2 regions of the Thermoanaerobacterium sp. PSU-2 genome follow, and region 1 is predicted to be linked to the other one. Evidence: a T-box and tRNA genes for the amino acid it is inferred to sense, from the RefSeq annotation. Region 1 holds a T-box; the other holds one or more tRNA genes.

Evidence for each region. A T-box is a leader RNA that pairs with one kind of tRNA and senses whether it is charged. The one in region 1 lies ahead of pheS (phenylalanine--tRNA ligase subunit alpha), so its partner is inferred to be a tRNA-Phe.
Region 2: it has a tRNA-Phe gene. The T-box ahead of pheS (phenylalanine--tRNA ligase subunit alpha) is inferred to sense a tRNA for this amino acid. The anticodon was not compared.

What each region holds. Positions count from the first base shown of each region.
Region 1 is NZ_MSQD01000003.1:167,596-173,577, forward strand. Features, by position in the region: gene BVF91_RS03960 (cell division protein ZapA) at 1-335, opposite strand, end outside; gene pheT (phenylalanine--tRNA ligase subunit beta) at 433-2,814, opposite strand; gene pheS (phenylalanine--tRNA ligase subunit alpha) at 2,827-3,846, opposite strand; T-box leader at 3,894-4,108, opposite strand; gene BVF91_RS03975 (TrmH family RNA methyltransferase) at 4,142-4,912, opposite strand; gene rplT (50S ribosomal protein L20) at 4,968-5,327, opposite strand; gene rpmI (50S ribosomal protein L35) at 5,347-5,544, opposite strand; gene infC (translation initiation factor IF-3) at 5,562-5,982, opposite strand, start outside.
Region 2 is NZ_MSQD01000001.1:2,548-8,529, reverse strand. Features, by position in the region: gene BVF91_RS00080 (peptidase propeptide domain-containing protein) at 1-770, shown strand, start outside; gene BVF91_RS00075 (alpha/beta-type small acid-soluble spore protein) at 782-928, shown strand; gene BVF91_RS00070 (SIR2 family NAD-dependent protein deacylase) at 971-1,726, shown strand; gene BVF91_RS00065 (cold-shock protein) at 1,803-2,006, shown strand; tRNA gene BVF91_RS00060 (tRNA-Val) at 2,147-2,219, shown strand; tRNA gene BVF91_RS00055 (tRNA-Asp) at 2,227-2,303, shown strand; tRNA gene BVF91_RS00050 (tRNA-Phe) at 2,317-2,392, shown strand; tRNA gene BVF91_RS00045 (tRNA-Gly) at 2,402-2,477, shown strand; tRNA gene BVF91_RS00040 (tRNA-Cys) at 2,484-2,557, shown strand; gene BVF91_RS00035 (phosphodiester glycosidase family protein) at 2,795-4,198, shown strand; gene BVF91_RS00030 (PqqD family protein) at 4,264-4,605, shown strand; gene BVF91_RS00025 (DUF1003 domain-containing protein) at 4,607-5,059, opposite strand; gene BVF91_RS00020 (carboxymuconolactone decarboxylase family protein) at 5,139-5,438, opposite strand; gene BVF91_RS00015 (thioredoxin family protein) at 5,590-5,916, shown strand; gene BVF91_RS13545 (hypothetical protein) at 5,943-5,982, shown strand, end outside.

The sequences.
Region 1 (5,982 bases):
TCTTCTCTTGCTGCTTTTAATTCTTCTTTCAACTTTTCAACTTCTTCTGTTAATTCTTCTATCCTTTCATCATCAGCACTTAACCTTGATTTTAGCGATACAATCTCTTTTTTTAAGGCACTGTTTTCTTCCCTCGAGATAAAAAGCTCATCGGCTATGTTAAGAGCCGATAAAACAAGCACCATCTGATTTGAAAGTCTATTGTAACTGCCAGAAATCCCTGATATTACATCGTTTAAATGTTCTGTCAATCTGAGTATATAATCTTCAGGATAGTCTGTCTTCAATATATACTCGTTGCCATTTATATTTACCGTTATCTTCCTTATTTCCATTAGAACATCCCCTCAAACCAAGCATTACTTTATTTATTTCTACAAATCTTTTCGATTTCCTCCTTTATGAAGAAAAAAAGACCATTTCGGTCTTTTTTTATCTTAATTGCGCTCCAAGCTCCTCATTCAGGCTCTTTACTATTTTGTCATGGACTTTGCCTACTTCATCGTCTGTCAAAGTCTTGTCGTACGATCTGTACCAAATTGAAAATGCCACGCTTTTTTTGCCATCAGGAATATTTTCGCCTTCGTACACATCAAACAATTTAACATCATCTACAAGTTTCCCGCCAGCTTTTCTTATGACACTTTCTATATCTGCCACAAATGTGTTTTTATCTACCAGCACAGCTATATCCCTTTCAACGGCTGGATATTTTGGCAGCGGCTTGTAGATTTTCTCGTCGTTTGCGTGCTTAAACAAAAGTTCAATGTTTACCTCTGCCACGTAAACCCTCTTATTTATATCGTAGTTTTCTGCAACATCAGGGCTTAATTCGCCAAAGACGCATATCTTTTCATCCCCTACAATGACATCAGCAGATCTTCCTGGATGATATGCAGGGTTTTGACTTCTTGCGTATTTGACATTCTTTATGTTGAGGACGTCTAAAAGTTCTTCAACCACACCCTTAATCGTCAGAAAATCCACATCATGTCCATACATGGCAATTATACCGCTTTTTATCTCTGTCGGAAGTTCTTCTACAGGCAGCGATTTCGGTATAAAGACTCTCGATATTTCAAATGCTTTAAATTCTGGGACTTTTCGGCTGTAATTTGTGTAAACCACGTTTAGCATGAATGGCAAAAGCGTCGTCCTCATGTAAGCTTGATCCTCTCCAAGTGGATTCATTATTTTGACAGCATTCCTCAAATAGCTGTCATCAGGCAAATTTATCCTGTCTAAATCCTTCATGCCCATAAATGACGTTGTTATGACTTCATTTAATCCGAATGACAAAAATACATCCTTTACGGTATCTTCCAGCTTCTGTTCTCTTGTCTTAACACCTGCTGTAATCTGAGTTCCTTTTAATAGGGTATCTTCTATGTTGTTGTAGCCGTACATTCTCCCGATTTCTTCCGCAATATCTGCCTCACCGTCAATATCACTTCTAAATGCTGGCACCTTTACTATCAAGTTTTCGCCATCGCAGATGGCGCCAAAATCCAAAAATGAAAGTATTTCCTTCATTTCTTGGCAAGACAGATTTGTTCCTAAAAGCTTGTTTATTCTTTCATATCGCACACTTAGGACTTTCTCAGTTACAGGTTTTGGATATACGTCTACAAGCCCTTCTAATATCTCTCCGCCGCTTAATTCAGCCATAAGCTGTGCTGCTCTATTGCATGCCAAAACCGTAATCTCTGGATCAAGCCCTTTTTCAAACCTTGACGATGCTTCACTTCTAAGGCCAAGTTTTCTCGATGTATACCGTATATTGCTGCCTCTAAAATTGGCACTTTCTATCAATATATTTACTGTGTCATCTGTTATTTCAGTATTTTGACCACCCATAACGCCAGCTAAGCCTATAGCCTTTTCCTCATCTGCGATTACAAGCATATCGCTATCCAGAATCCTCTCTTTGTCATCGAGAGTTGTAAGCTTTTCGCCTTCTTTTGCCCTTCTTACAATTATATGCCCGTTTTTGACTTTGTCTAAGTCAAAGGCATGTAGCGGCTGTCCCAATTCCATCATAACGTAATTTGTCACATCTACTATGTTGTTTATGGGCCTTATACCAGCTTTCAACAGCCTCATTTGCATCCACATAGGCGATGGGCCTATTTTGGCATTCCTTATGACTCTGGCAACGTACCTAAAGCACAAATCATCTGCTTCGATTGTGACAGTAGCTGGATTTTTGTCGTCAACTTCTCTTATTTTAACTTTAGGCATCCTGTAGCTTTTTCTGTATGTAGCTGCAGCCTCCCTCGCAATTCCAACTACTGAAAGGCAATCAGGCCTATTTGGCGTTATTTCAAATTCTATCACATCGTCCAGTTCAAGAGCATCTCTTACATCGTCTCCTAAAGGAAGCTCAGGAAGAATAAATATGCCGTTTCTCTGGTACTCCGGAAGCAAGCTTTCGTCTAATCCCAATTCTTTGGCAGAGCACATCATTCCATTTGATTCAACACCTCTTAGTTTACCTCTTTTTATCTTTACGCCGCCAGGCAGTGTTGAACCATGCAGTGCGACGGGAATATAATCACCAACCTTGATATTTTGAGCGCCTGTCACTATCTGCAATTTTTCTTCCCCTACATCTACGATTCCTATTTGAAGCTTTAAAGCATCAGGATGTTTTTCTAAAGATACAATCTTTCCTATCACTACATTTTTTATCTCTTGCCCGTAACTTTTTATAGTCTCCACCTTTGAACCTGACATCGTAAGATCGTCAGCCAATTTTTTTGCATCAACAGACAAATCTACGTAGTCTTTTAACCATGAATACGATATTAGCATGTCTTAACCTCCTTAAAACTGTTTAATAAAGCGTAGGTCATTTTCGTAAAGAAGACGCAAATCGTCTATCCCATATTTAAGCATAGTTATTCTGTCAAGTCCCATGCCAAATGCAAAGCCTGAATACTTTTCAGGATCGATTCCAGACATCCTAAGCACATTGGGGTGAACCATGCCAGATCCTAATATCTCGATCCACCCGGAATATCCACAAACTCTACAGCCCTTTCCGCCACATGCAAAGCACGATACGTCCATTTCTGCACTTGGCTCAGTAAAAGGAAAATAGTGAGGCCTGAATTTTGTCTTTGTGTCTGAACCAAAAAGCCTTTTGGCAAATAGATTTAAAACGCCTTTCAAATCTCCCATCGTTATTCCTTCATCAACTGCCAATCCTTCTATCTGGTTGAACACAGGAGAATGTGTAGCATCTATTTCATCTGACCTATAAACTCTACCTGGCGATATGACTTTTATAGGTGGTTTGCTTTTTTCCATAGTCCTCACCTGAACAGGCGATGTCTGCGTCCTAAGCAAGATGTTTTTAGTAATATAAAAAGTATCCTGCAAATCCCTTGCTGGATGATCAGGCGGAGTATTTAGCGCTTCAAAATTGTAGTAATCAAGCTCGATTTCAGGTCCTTCGGCGATGGAAAACCCAAGCCCTAAGAATATATCCTTTATTTCATCTAAAACTTTTGTCATAGGATGTTTATGGCCTATCTCATGGACTTTCCCGGGCAATGTTATGTCGATATATTCGCTTTTTATTTTTTTCCCTTTTTCCTGTTTCAACACTTCTTCTCTTTTTTGAGTAAGCTCTTTCTCGATCTCTTCTCTTACCTCATTTGAGATTTTGCCAATGATAGGCCTTTCTTCAGGCGATAGACTTCCCATACCTCTTAATATCTGTGTCAGTTCGCCTTTCTTCCCTAAATACTTAACCCTTATCTCCTCAAGTGTCTTTAAACTTTCCGCAGATGACAGCTCTTTTTTGGCTTCTTCAAGTAGATTTCTCAACGTCTCTTCCAAAGAAATACTCTCCTTTCTTTCCTAAATATAATAAAAAAACTCCATCTTAAAAGGACGGAGATATGACCGTGGTACCACCTAATTTGGCTAAAAGCCCACTCATTTTGATATAACGGAAATAAACCGGTTATGCCTACTATCAGTTCAGCACACTGCTTAAGAGGGAACTTCCATTACGCAGTACCAACAATGCTCTCAGTCTACGGCATCGCCTCCCTGTCGCACTTAAACGTAATGTACTTTACTCTTTCATCGCATTTTTCTTTATTTTTTTGAATATTATATCATCTTTGCGCTATTTTATCAATCTCTGTCTTTCCGATTCATAAAGGCAAATAGATGCTGCCACAGATACATTTAAAGACTCCGCCATGCCATCCATAGGTATCTTAAAGGAGTCATCTACAAATTCATCTAAATGACTATTTACGCCTCTTGACTCATTTCCAAAGATAAGTGCTGCATTTTTTGAAATATCGAAATCGTAGATGTACTTTTCTGCTTTAAGACTTGTAGACAAAATTCTTATGCCATGTTTCTTAAATACATCAAAAAGCCTTGAAGGCTCTACATCATTTACAACAGGCAGGTGAAATATGGAGCCCATAGTAGAGCGCAATACTTTAGGATTGTATATATCTACAGTATTATTTATAGTAAAGATGCCATCTGCGTTAAATGCATCTGCAGACCTTATTATGGTTCCTACATTGCCTGGATCTTGTACTTCATCAAGTATCACGTAGAAACCGCCTTCTTTAATGATGTCATTCACTTCCCACTTAGGCATCTTGATAACAGCCATAATCATCTGTGGAGCGACAGTGTCGGAAATCTTCTTAAATACTTTTTCATCCACAAAGACGATCTTTTCCTTTTCAATCTGAAAGTCTATATTAAAATCTTTCGAAACCAGCAGGTGTACAATCTCAAAGCCGCTTTTTAATGCTTCAAAAACGCTGTTTTTGCCTTCTACGAAAAACAGCCTTTTCTCATACCTGTATTTCTTATCTGATAGCTTCTTTATGTTCTTTATAAACTCATTTTTTTCGCTTGTTATGACCATTTAACATTCACTATCCTGTATATAGGTTAAAACCCGGCATGTACCGGGTATAAGATTATGCATTCAGTTGTTGTTTTGCTATGTTAACCAACTCTGCAAAAGCCTTGTTGTCGTGTATAGCCATTTCTGACAACATCTTTCTGTTTATCTCTATATTAGCCTTCTTAAGTCCATTTATAAACCTGCTATAAGAAATACCATTTGCTCTTGCTGCAGCGTTAATTCTGGCAATCCACAACTTCCTAAAATCTCTCTTTCTTAATTTCCTTCCAATGTATGCATAATTAAGTGACTTCATTACAGCTTGGTTAGCTACTCTGAAAAGTTTGCTTTTTGCACCGTAGTAACCTTTAGCAAGTTTTAATATTTTTTTATGTCTTTTTCTCGTAACTTTTCCTGATTTTACCCTCGACATTTTTATACCTCCTAATTATTTACGCATAAGGAATCAAGCGTTTTATGTTCTTTGCATCGACACCGCTTAAATATGCTATCTTTCTCAAGTTTCTCTTAGTCTTTCTCGTCTTTTTCGTAAGTATATGCCTCTTAAAAGCTTTTGATCTCTTTACTTTACCGTTTTTTGTAAGAGCGAATCTTTTTGCAGCTCCGCTGTGTGTTTTCATTTTTGGCATTTTCGTATCCTCCTCAATTAAACGTTTTTAGGTGCTAATATCATCATCAAATTTCTGCCCTCCATGTTTGGGGCCTTCTCAACATTACCATATTCTTCTAAGCTCTTTGCAAATCTATTTAACAGTTCTTCGGCAAGATTTGTGTGTGAAGCTTCCCTGCCTCTGAATCTTATCGTCACTTTTACTTTATCTCCATCTTTTAAGAACTTCATGGCGCTTTTGACTTTTACGCCAAAGTCGTGTTCTTCAATCGCTGGAGTCATCCTTATTTCCTTTATGTTGATGACTTTCTGCTTCTTTTTAGATTCTTTCTCTTTCTTGCTTTGTTCATACCTGTATTTTCCGAAGTCCATTAATTTGCATACTGGTGGATTTGCCTGTGGTGCAATCTTAACCAGATCGATGTGCCTTTCTAAAGCAATTTTGTATGCCTCTTTT
Region 2 (5,982 bases), on a different contig from region 1:
ACGCAGTAAATGGTGATTTGGTAGATTTTAATGGTAATATGCTATATGATGATGTTTTAAAGATTAAGTGTGATGCCAATGATTTTAAAAAATCGTATAGCATAGTAGCTTACGACGAGGCATTGAAAATAGCAATGAATGAAATGAATAACTTTCACATAAATGATATTAAAGTATTAGACAGCAAGACAATTGAAAGGTATTTTCTCACTGAAAGAGAAACATATACATTTAATATGAACCATACTGATAGAAATTTAATAGCCAATGCAAATATAGCAGTCGACAAAGAGACCGGAAATATAATAAGCGAGAACGTAGATATTTCTGACGATGGTGGGTTATTTGATACGTATGGCAATTTGGACAGAATAATCGGTTTTACAAAGGAAGTTTTAAGAGGAAAAGATTGCAATTTGGATCTTTTAAAGAAACCTGCCATAGAAGATGATGATTATACATACGTATTTTATCGAGTTTACAATGGTGCAATAGTTCTGGATAATTATGTGAGAATTAAAACAGATAAAAACGGCAAAATAATAAATGTCTCATTAAATTGGGATGAGGCCCATAAACCATCAACAACAGATATTTTGAATGAAAGTATTGCAAAAAATATATTAGTAGGTGAAAAACCATCTCTTTATTATTTATACACAAGTAAATATGAGCTTATGCCAATATATCGTTTGTCTACAATGGATTCAATAGTGGATGCATTAACTGGTCAAAAGGTATCTGTAAATGAATTTGAAAAAGGCTATTAGGAGATGATACTATGGATGAAAAATTAAAGATAGAGGCGGCTAAAGAGTTGGGGCTATTAGATAAGGTACATAAGGTAGGATGGTCGAATTTGACGGCACAAGAAACAGGGAAGATAGGAGCCATTGTGAAAAAGAAAAAATATAAATCGGCCATGTAAAATTTTTGTTGTGGTGGTATACTTGTATTTGAGGTGAGACAAATGGGTCAAGAGGATGTATATGAAAAAGTTGCAAGATTGATAGAGAATTCTAAAAAGACTGTTGTGCTGACGGGTGCTGGAATATCTACAGAAAGCGGTATTCCTGATTTCAGAAGTCCAGGAACTGGACTTTGGGAAAAGATGGACCCTATGGAAGCACTGTCAACAAGAGTTTTATACAATGACCCTAAAAAGTTTTACGACAATGGTTTTAAGATTTTGTTGTCCATGAAAGATGCAAAGCCAAACAAAGCACACTATATATTGGCGCAACTGGAGCAGGATGGGTTTGTATCATGCGTAATTACCCAAAACATAGATAATTTGCACCAAAAAGCAGGATCGAAGAAAGTATACGAAGTACACGGCCAGACGAGGACAGGAAGTTGCACAAATTGTGGTACAGTGGTACCAATTGATTTATTGGAGGTCAAAGTGTCTAAAGGGGAAATCCCGCCTAAATGCGACAAATGCAATGGGATTTTAAGGCCAGATGTTGTAATGTTTGGAGATCAGATGCCTGAAGATTTTGAAAAGGCATGGCATGAGGCCGAAGACAGCGATTTGATGATAGTCATTGGTTCATCGCTTACTGTATCACCTGTAAACTTTCTTCCGGGACTATCAAAGCATCTTGTCATAATAAATAAGTCAGAGACACCTGAAGATAGAAGGGCCGATGCAATTATAAGAGAATCGGCAGGCGAAGCTTTAAGCAAAATCGTAAGATATTTAAAGACGGCACAACAAGGCTAAAATTCATTTGACAATGTATATGTTTCAGTGCTATTATAAAGAAGTAAATTATTTATCACGTTTGGAGGAAGATATAATGGTAAGAGGTAAAGTAAAATGGTTCAATGCTGAGAAAGGTTATGGCTTCATAGAAAGAGAAGGAGGCTCAGACGTATTCGTTCATTACTCAGCAATTGAACAGGATGGTTTTAAGACGTTAGAAGAAGGACAGGAAGTCGAGTTTGATATAGTGGAGGCCGAAAAAGGGCCACAAGCCGCTAACGTTAAAAAAGTTTCCTAATGGAGAAAATCAACCCTAACAGCAATGTTAGGGTTTTGAAATATATGGCAATGCATATTTTGATGAGATGTGAAAAAAATTAAAAAAGGATATTGACGAATCGGCATTTTTTATGTATACTAATACTTGTCACGGAAATTGGTCGTATAGCTCAGCTGGGAGAGCACCTGCCTTACAAGCAGGGGGTCATAGGTTCGAGCCCTATTGCGACCACTGTCATGGCCCAATAGCTCAGTTGGTTAGAGCGCCAGCCTGTCACGCTGGAGGTCGAGGGTTCGAGCCCCTTTTGGGTCGCCATAAAATTTAAAAAGCCTCGATAGCTCAGTCGGTAGAGCAAGGGACTGAAAATCCCTGTGTCAGTGGTTCGATTCCACTTCGAGGCACCATAAAGTTAAGCGGACATAGCTCAGTTGGTAGAGCATCACCTTGCCAAGGTGAGGGTCGCGAGTTCGAGTCTCGTTGTCCGCTCCAAAATTTGGCGGCATAGCCAAGTGGTAAGGCAGAGGTCTGCAAAACCTTTATCTCCAGTTCGAATCTGGATGCCGCCTCCATATTTAATCAAGCGATATCAAGCCTTTCATGGCTTTTATTTTTTTATTTAAAAATAATTTAATGTCTGCCTATATTCCCAAATGCAAACAAAAAAATTAATAAAGCAAGAAGGATTTTTTTTAATGTGTCGAATAATTCATAAAGTATTATAACAATTATAATTTTGCGTAAATCATTTCCATAAAAAGGAGAGGAGGATAAGGAATAACACTTAAATAATAGTTGTTCCAATTGATATGAAAAAATTTCTACAAATTATTGTACCTTTGATTTTGGTTTTTATATCTACTTCACACGTTTACGCTGATACATACTACAATGGTTTTTTGTATACATATAAAAATAATAGCTATATGATGGTACCCGCCAGAGGTGTATTTCAGAGCATGGGGGCAGATGTAAAATGGGATGGTGATACACAAACAGTTAAAATCATAAAAGACAGCCTTCAAATCGTTATTAAGATTAACAGTACAAATGCAGTTGTCAACGGAGAAGGTAAAGATATGCCGGTGCCTGCTATAATAAAAGACGGTTCAACCTTTTTGCCGCTTCGGTTTTTGGCTGAATTGATTGGTGATAATCAAGTCAAATGGGATGATGATACGCAAACTGCTGCTATCCCTTTTAATAATTCATATATTTATGTTAAAGCGGTCGATTATAGCTTAGACGCCACAAGCTTTACTCAGAAAGTTGATGGCGTTGTTGTGACAGGTGTGAGAATACCTCACAACTCGCCATATAAACCTGCTGTTATTTTGGCGAATAATCAGATAGGTACTACGCAGAGCCTATATGACATGGCTAAATACTACAATGCAGATGTTGCAATAAACGGTACATTTTTTAATGCTTATGGTGGAGATCCAGTACCGTGGAATACTATAATCAAAGATGGCAAAGTTGTGCATGTAGTTAATGTAGGATCTGTCTTTGGCTTTACGGCTGATGGTAGGGTGAAGATGGATAAGCTGAGGATAAGTATTGTAGGTGGGACTAATGGCTCTTATAGCTGGCCAAATAATTGGTATGCTTATGGTTTCAATCACATACCTTCTACAAATTCTGTGTATATATTTACATATGAGTGGGGCAGTCACCTTGGCTTCAACTATGGAATAAATATTGTTGTAGAAAATGGCGTGGTCAAAGATATTGAAGAAAACCAGGATGTAAATATTCCTGCAGATGGATATGTCATAAATCTCAATGGCAGCGAGGAATACTTGGCTAAAGTATTCAATGTAGGAAAGACAGTTGAGTATAAAATCAACTTTACAGATGATGGCGGAAATCCAGTTGATTGGTCTGATGTCACTGAGGCTGTAGGAGCAGGTCCTACCCTCGTTAAAGATGGTGTGGTCAGTGTAGATCCTATAGGAGAGGGTTTTACAGAGGATAAAATCGTAAGCTTATCATACGCAAGAAGCGCTATTGGAGTAACGGCACAAGGCGACATTCTTCTTGTGACTACACCAGAGATTACGGTGTATCAGTTGGCACAGATAATGAAAGAATTAGGCGCATACGATGCAATGAATCTTGATGGCGGTGCTTCTTCTGGGCTTTATTTTAAAGGTGAGTATTTAACAAAGCCAGGTAGGGATTTAAGCAATGCACTTATATTCTACAAATAATGGTGTGATATAATATATTTAGTGACTGCATAAAAAAAGGCGATAATATAAGGATGATGTGATAAATGGCTAAAAAGAACAACAATTTCATGCTTTATGTACCCATTCATTCAAAAAAACTTATGTGGGAAGAGAATGGTAACATAGTCAAGCTTTTGTTTAGACACGATAAAATCGTCGAGCGGTTGGCGAGGCTTATCATCAAAAGGCCAAGGATAACGACGATAGAGCTTGATGAAATCGGCAGCACCGTTTGGAAACTTATTGACGGCAAAAGAACTGTTTATGACATAGGCATTAAGCTTAAAGAAGTCTATGGCGATAAGGTTGAGCCTACGTACGATAGACTAAACAAATATTTACGCTATTTGCATCAAAATGGATGGATTAGATGGAGAGTTCAATAATTTATTGTTTTTGCGTTTGGCTTTCCAAAAGCTTTAATATTTTTTCTTGATTTTCGATGATTTTATCTGCTTTTGTATGTAGGTCTTCTATTATTAGCTCTGCTTTTAAATTTACTTCGTAGTCATTTTGCGCTCTTAATCTATCTTTTGCTTCTTGCCTGTTTTGGCTCATCATGATTATTGGAGCTTGTATTGCAGCAAGGCATGATAAAACCAAATTCAAGAGTATAAATGGATACGGGTCAAAGTGTTTTATAAAAGCGACGCTGTTTATAACCATCCAAACGATAAGCAGAAAGCCAAACGTAAATATAAATGACCAACTGCCAGCGTAGTCTGCCAATTTATCTGCCATTCTATCGCCAAATGTCAGCGAATCTTTGTGTTCTTCATTGATATTTTTGGAGACTTTTTTGTCAATATATGAATGTATCAGTTTTTCTTTATTATCCATATTTTTGTTCACCTCTACTATATGATTTTTAATACAGTGAGAAGCTTAAATTTCTTTAAAGCTTCTCACTTTTTAATGGCTATTTGTTTTTGAAAGCAGAAATATACGAAGCTAATATTGTATTTCCAGATGCGAAGTATGCGATTCTAATTGCTTCTTTTATTTCTTCCTCGCTTACCCCCATATTTCGCAGTTGATTTGATATGTTTTCTACTCCAAGGTTAGCGCCGTGCAACGCATCAATAGCCAGTGCGATTAACAATTTTGTCTTTTGGTCTAATGCGCCTGGTCCCATTGCATAAGAATAGACTTTTTCTATTGCAGATGCAAATTCATGATCATTTTTATCAAGCGATGACAAAAATGGCGGTAATGGCATCTAAATCCCTCCTTGTATATTTTTACATAATATATTATATCACCATTGAAAATTAAATTTTAATATTAAGGCAAGATATATAAAAATTTTTCGCTTTGTGGTAAAATACTTTATATGTTAGATTTAAAAATAATTTCGGAGGGCAAAGATGATGGAGAAATTATATGCAGTTGACGATATAAAGAAATTTGTGAATGATGAAGAAATGGCGCTATTGTATTTTTCAACAAATGATTGTGGTATATGTACTACATTGCTTCCGAAACTTGAAATGATGCTCTTAAATTATGACCAGATATCCAGTGGTCATGTCTCTATAGACGAATTGCCTGCTGCATCATCGGAGTTTTCGGTTTTTACTGTGCCTACAGTGCTTCTTTTTGTGGAAGGAAAAGAAGTCATAAGAGAGGCGAGATTTATAAGCATGGATATCTTAGAAGAGAAGATACAGAAGTACTATGATTTGTTTTTTTCATAAGTTACAATAGCTATTGATGTGAAAAGTTGACAAGAAGATTTAATTTTCAAGTTGCTGTGTATTGCC